Regions from separate parts of the Paenibacillus sp. FSL R10-2788 genome, predicted to be linked through region 2. Evidence: predicted binding sites of a transcription regulator. Region 2 holds the regulator's gene; the other holds the start of a gene.
The links. The regulator CtsR, encoded in region 2, represses protease genes until heat stress. The targets are predictions, from matches to a motif close to ATGGTCAATAAAGGTCAAACA.
Positions count from the first base shown of each region.

Region 1: the regulator CtsR is predicted to act here: its motif matches at 1,803-1,823, upstream of clpP (ATP-dependent Clp endopeptidase proteolytic subunit ClpP).

Region 1 covers NZ_JBBOQA010000001.1:184,007-187,429, reverse strand. The annotation lists gene gap (type I glyceraldehyde-3-phosphate dehydrogenase) at 1-207, opposite strand, end outside; gene NSQ50_RS00915 (sugar-binding transcriptional regulator) at 321-1,373, opposite strand; tRNA gene NSQ50_RS00910 (tRNA-Arg) at 1,642-1,716, shown strand; gene clpP (ATP-dependent Clp endopeptidase proteolytic subunit ClpP) at 1,910-2,506, shown strand; gene NSQ50_RS00900 (GDSL-type esterase/lipase family protein) at 2,596-3,234, opposite strand; gene NSQ50_RS00895 (PdaC/SigV domain-containing protein) at 3,346-3,423, opposite strand, start outside.
Region 2 covers NZ_JBBOQA010000001.1:6,338,386-6,341,808, reverse strand. The annotation lists gene NSQ50_RS28310 (GNAT family N-acetyltransferase) at 1-903, shown strand, start outside; gene NSQ50_RS28305 (CtsR family transcriptional regulator) at 1,197-1,658, shown strand; gene NSQ50_RS28300 (UvrB/UvrC motif-containing protein) at 1,689-2,213, shown strand; gene NSQ50_RS28295 (protein arginine kinase) at 2,242-3,306, shown strand; gene clpC (ATP-dependent protease ATP-binding subunit ClpC) at 3,342-3,423, shown strand, end outside.

The sequences.
Region 1 (3,423 bases), 6.2 Mb from region 2:
ACCATTGACTTTGAAGAAGCCATCATGCACTTCAACATCACCTTGGAATTTACCTTGAGTTGTATCATATTTAAGCAAATGAGCAAGCATCTTAGCGTCAGTCAAATCGTTGATTGCTACCACTTCGATACCTTCTACATTTTGAATACGGCGGAAAGCAAGGCGTCCAATACGTCCAAAACCGTTAATTCCAACTTTTACACTCATTGAATAGTTCCTCCTAGAATTCGTTTTATTTATTCAAAACAGACGGTGAGGTCTGTCATGACAACAATGTTAAGTATGATGCAAGAAGTATGTTATTGCCTGCAATCTAAAAACTACGAAGATAGCTGTAGTTGATTGTCAATTTCCTTGCCTATTTCTACTGCGGCAGCCTCGTCCGTGACGAGAATATTCTCCTGCCCGAAACGCAGCATGGCATGAATGGCTTTGGCCTTGGGTTTGCCTCCTGCAATACCGATGACTTTCTCTGTCCGAATAATATCTTCTAGACGTAGACCCATCGTAAGCATGGTATGGACAACCTGACCCTCTTCATTGAAATAATAGCCAAAAGATTCGGCCACTGCCCCTTCACCCTGGATTTCCGAGACTGTAGCCTCGTCCAGTTTGCGGCGGCGGGTCATTTCAATGGCATCCCCAATCCCATGTACAATAATACGCGAACTGCGGATGGTTTGTACAATCTCTCCAATATTAGAGTCAAGTGCCAGCGATTGGTATGCATCCCCACTAAGCAAATCAGGGACATGCAACAACCGGTAGTTGGCTCCAACCCGCTTTGCCATTGTTGAGGCAATCGTGTTGGCTTGAATCTCCATACTCTCTCCTAATCCTCCACGCGCCGGAACAAACCAAGCGTTCTTATAGGAAAGGGACAACGGCGGTGTCAGTTGATCAGCCATATCGGCAAGCGTCGATCCACCTGTGACGGCAACTGTATCATCTGCGCGAAGTATACTCAGCAGCGCTTTCGCACCCGCCCGGCCAAGCTCTCGTTTGGTGAACGGCGATGACTCACAATCACCCGGTACTACAATAACTTTATCCAGACCATACGTTGCTCGAATTTTCTCTTCCAGCTCATCCAGACCAAATAGGCTCTTAACAACCGGCTCTAGCAAATCAAGCAGTCTACGTCCAGCAGCGCTAATGCGCATGCCAACACTCTCGATCTCAATAAGCCCTTGCGATTTCAGAAGATCCGTCTCGGCACGCAGTACCCGCTCAGTCATATCTAGCGAAGCGGCTAGCGTTCTGCGCCCAATAATATCGGACAGCATGATCTGATGAAGAATCGTGTACCGTCTCTTAAGGGTTTCCATGAGATCAGGCAGAAGCTGCTTTTGGATATCTAATAAATTACGCATACTTTCACTCCTGCAACTTCGTCTTCCTCTATTCCCTTGTTCATGGTCTCAAAACGTCCCGGGTAAACTTTTTAAGTCCCACCCATATTCTAACCAAATATTGCTCGAAGCGCAAGTCTTCCGAGAGTAGAATTCTCAAGCACTTGTCTTCTTATACATTAATAAGGTCAGAAAAAGATATAGCGCCCGATGCCTGCCCCTAGAGCGCTTGTCCAGTATTAATATTACATTGCAATTGTGTAAAAATTGTATTATAATCATTTTTGTTGCGCCCGTGGTCCAATGGATATGACGTAGGCCTCCGAAGCCTGAGATCCAAGTTCGATTCTTGGCGGGCGCGCCATTAATTTCATTTTTGCACATAATTTAGTAGTGCCTATACTACTACTTAACCAAAGAGCCGCTTGTCGGCTCTTTTTTTTGAATATAAGTTTGACTTTCTTTGACTTTTTGTTTGAATTTGTTTATCATGTGGGTAATACGGCAAGAGTAAAAATGAATACATTTGAAGAACCAATATCAAGGAGGTTTTCCACGTGAGTTATATTCCTATGGTAGTAGAACAGAGCAACCGCGGCGAGCGCGCTTATGACATCTATTCCCGCCTGCTGAAGGACCGCATCATTTTCCTTGGAACGGAGGTTAATGACGTGGTAGCCAATTCTATCATCGCACAAATGCTGTTCTTGGCTGCCGAAGATCCTGACAAGGACATTCACCTTTACGTGAATAGCCCAGGCGGTTCCATTACTGCAGGTATGGCTATTTTTGATACAATGCAGTACATTAAACCAGACGTTTCCACCATCTGTGTGGGTATGGCAGCTTCCATGGGAGCTTTCCTGCTAAACGCTGGCGCCAAAGGCAAACGCTTCGCACTGCCTAACAGCGAGATCATGATCCACCAGCCTCTGGGTGGTGCTCAAGGTCAAGCAACGGACATTGAAATCCGTGCCCGCCGCATCCTCAAATTGCGCGATAAGCTGAACCGTATTCTAGCAGAACGTACGGGTCAACCTCTAGAACGTATTGAGAAGGATACAGATCGCGACTACTTCATGACTGCTGCAGACGCGGCTGAATACGGTATCGTAGATAAAGTAATCGAGAAGACATTGCCTAGCGGTGTGTAAGCTATAAAGTAAAAATATAAAGAGGCTGTGCCCTAACCATAACGGATAGGGCACAGCCTCTTTATATTTTATAGAAGACCTAAATCCAATCAATTCAGCCCTCCATAACCTAGTGCATCCAGCTTCTCGGCAATTACGCGATAACCCCGGCCATTCGGATGCAAATGATCAATGGATAACAGCCCTCTCTCATTTCCTGCGAACTCACTGTAAATCGAAGCAAATCCACATACTCGGCTGCTGTACTGTGCTGCGTATTGATTAAACTGTCTGACCCATTCTGTCGCACCAACCACCTGAGGATAGGGATTATATAATCCCACAATTCTAATGATAAAAGGTCTACGCGTCCTCGCCTTCAATTGTATAAGGATATTCATAATTGCAGAGAAATTTTGTTTGCATTCCTGAAGCGATCTGCGCAGTTGTGCGGATAAGTCCCCTTGCTGTCTTGCTGCTGATTTGGCCGCGTGAATCAAATCATTACCACCGATAGACACAGTGATGATATCGGCTTCTCGAACGGCCTCACGCATCATGGAATTTCCGCGCAGCCGCTGCTCCAGCTCTGAAGTAGTCATTCCGTTCACGCCTAAATTCGTAGAGGCTACAGTAGTCCGCAGTCTCCCTTCTGCCATTCTACGGTACACCGGAACAAAACCGTTACCTGGCAGAGCACCAAATCCAGTCGTCAAGGAATCGCCAATTGCAGTATATTGGTAGCCCATAGCTCTCCCCCGTTCATAAACTAGTTACTCCCTTTAGCATATGAACTAGAGACAACTCCGGTAAGGGGGAGATGCCTTGTGCTGACATTAGCGGAGACGAGGTATCTCCATTTATTTCATGCCAGCAAACGGGCTACTGCCATCCGACAAAAGCTCTTTGAAACTAAAGGTATACTCAGGGAAGCCTGC
Region 2 (3,423 bases):
GCAAAGCTCCTAGCGCATACGCTGCAAACGATGAATGAGGCGGGGCAGACATTATCTTTTCTGCATCCGTTCTTGATCCCCTTTTATCGCAAATTTGGTTGGGAAGTTTATTGTGAATATAAGAAATACTCTATTCCTGTTGCCAAGTTTCCCAAGAAGGTTGAAGTTGAGGGCAAGGTAAGACGCGGTGTTAAAGATATCGGAGTATTGGACAACTTATACAATCGTTTTGCAGTTAGATATAACGGAACACTTAAGCGTGATTTGGACTGGTGGGAGAACTCTGTTCTGGATGATGAAGGTCAGACTGCGGTATTTTATTCACAGCTTGGGGAACCTGAAGGATACGTATTATATAAGATAGAAAATAGAGAACTGGTCATTGATGAATTTGTGTTTTTGAACGAACAGGCCCGGCAGGGGCTGTGGACATTTCTTGCGAATCACGATTCAATGGTGACCGGTGCATCGCTAAAACTGGTGCCATCCGATGATATGTTACCCTTTTTGCTGCCTGATCCGCGTATAGAGCAGGAGAACTATCCTTATTTTATGGCGCGTATTGTGAATGCTAAAGTATTTGTGGAGAGTTATTCTTTTAAGCGTCACAGCAGTCAGAAGAAACAGGTTATCTATATTGAAGATAAATATGCACCATGGAATGACGGGTTGTGGGAATGGACGGTCTCAGAAGAGGGAGCAGCAGCTTTCTTGCGTATAGAGGGTGAACGGGATGCAGCTGACTTAAGCTGTGATATTGGCACGCTGACGATTCTAATGTTTGGATATAAACGCCCGGCAGAGCTGGCTCGTTATGGACTTGTGACTGGTAGTCCGACGGCTCTGGAATGGCTCGAAGAAATCATTCCGCAAGCTGAAACCGCACTTTTTGATCATTTTTAGAAAATAATTAGGCTCTCCCCTTCGAAAGATGCTGGGAGAGTTCTTTATTTCCGAATACATTCGCTGAAAAAAGTGAAAAATAAGAGAATCCTCTTGGAATTAGCACAGAATATGTTATAATATTAAAAAGTCAAAGAAAGTCAAAGTCAACGCACCTGATGACATACAGTGCGATCCTCTGAATCGTGAAGTTTTCTTCAGACTTATATGAATGAAGTTCACTAATGAATGTCATTAAGGATGCGGGCCGCAACCGATATTATGAAGCTTTAAAGAGCACTGGAGGATGAGTGATGCGCAATATCTCTGATATTATTGAACAATATCTGAAGAATATTTTGCATGAAAGTCCCGAAGGTACGGTGGAAATCCAGCGAAATGACCTGGCGGACCAGTTCTCATGCGTACCGTCACAGATCAATTATGTTATTAGTACACGCTTTACACTGGAAAAAGGCTATGTGGTGGAAAGTAAGCGTGGTGGCGGGGGATATATTCGTATTCAACGTTTTGAATTGCCGCCCAACGTGGCACTGCATGCCCATTTAAACCATACTATAGGTGGCGGGATAGATCAGAACGCTGCCGAAGGGTTGATTTATCAACTGGAGGAAGCTGGTTTTCTAAGCAAGCGTGAGGCGTGTCTTATGCGCGCTGCTGTTTCTCGGGATTGCCTAACGGTTAAGATTCCATATCGGGATGAGATTCGGGCCAAGATTATGAAGGCGATGTTAATCTCTTTGTTAGGCAAATAATTGTCAATCATAAGGGAGGGGCTTTCGCTTATGCAATGTCAGGAATGTGGCGTCAAGCCAGCAACACTCCATTTCACCAAGATCGTGAATGGAGAGAAGACAGAATTTCATATCTGCGAGAGCTGTGCGCGGGAGAAGGGTGAACTGATCCCGGGAACTGCTGGAGGATTCTCCATTCACAGCTTGCTGTCCGGTCTGCTTGATCTTGAAGGGGCCGGTAAGGAAAAGACGGCTGCTACGAAGACTACGCAGAGTCTGCAATGTGAGAATTGTGGGATGACGTACTCGCAGTTTAGCAAATTGGGTCGTTTTGGCTGCAGCTCCTGTTATAAATATTTTAACAGTGCACTGGACCCGCTCTTTAAACGGGTGCATGGCAGCACTTCGCATGTAGGCAAGATTCCCAAACGTGCTGGAGCACAGATTGTGTTCAAACGGCAAATTGATGAATTGAAGCTGGAATTACAGCAAAGTATCGCACAGGAGGAATTCGAAACTGCGGCAGAGCTGCGGGATCAAATTCGCCAACTTGAAAAAGAAATGGCACAAGAGTAAAGTCTTTGATATATAGGGGGGATATGACATGTCAAGTCTCCGATTTACTGAACAAGCGCTTAGTGATTGGATGCGCTCGGGAGGCAGTCACTCCGAGATTGTAATTAGCAGCCGTATGCGTATTGCACGTAACTTAGAGCATCTTCCATTCCCTATGCTTGCTTCCTTAGAGCAATCGGAAGAAGTATTAGAGCTGCTGGCCCCTGTGTTTCATGGGGAAACTGCTGCCGAATTCGGATCTTTTCAACTGATAAAGCTTGCTGAAGTGAATGAACTGGACAAAAAGGTATTGGTCGAGAAACATCTCATCAGTCCTAATCTGGCTAATGATTCACGTGGTGCAGCTGTGATATTAAATGAAGATGAGTCGGTCAGCATCATGATTAACGAAGAAGACCATCTGCGGATCCAATGTCTGTTCCCGGGTCTTCAGGTAAGAGAAGCATGGGAACGTGCGACAGCCATCGATGATATCTTCGAATCGGCTGTTAATTACGCTTTTGATGATAAAAGAGGATACTTGACCAGTTGTCCCACCAATGTGGGTACAGGGCTGCGTGCCTCAGTAATGCTGCATTTGCCAGCACTAGTAATGACCCAACAGATCAATCGCATATTGTCAGCAGTGAATCAAGTGGGATTGACTGTAAGAGGAATTTATGGTGAGGGCAGCGAAGCAGTAGGGAACATCTTTCAAATTTCCAATCAGATTACTCTCGGTCAAACGGAAAGTGAAATCATCGAGAACCTTCACAGTGTAGTCACCCAGATTATAGAGCATGAACGAAATGCCCGTGAAAGGCTGCTGGTAGATTCCGCTTTAAGAATTACAGACCGAGTGAAAAGATCTTATGGGATTTTGTGTTATGCAGCTCTAATGGAGCTTAAAGAATCCGCACAACGGCTGTCTGATGTGAGACTTGGGGTCGACCTTGGCATACTGGAAGGCCCTTCGATTTCCGTGCTTAATGAGCTTAACGTTAAGACACAGCCAGGATTTCTGCAAAAAATGTTCGGTGACGAGATGAACGCCACTGAACGGGATATGTATCGGGCGAAACTGCTCCGAGAAACACTGGGAACACAACTTTAATATAGATATTTATTATTCATGGAGGTGCAGGAGATATGATGTTTGGAAGATTTACGGAACGCGCACAAAAAGTGCTAGCTCTAGCGCAGGAAGAAGCTGTTCGTTTAGGACACAACA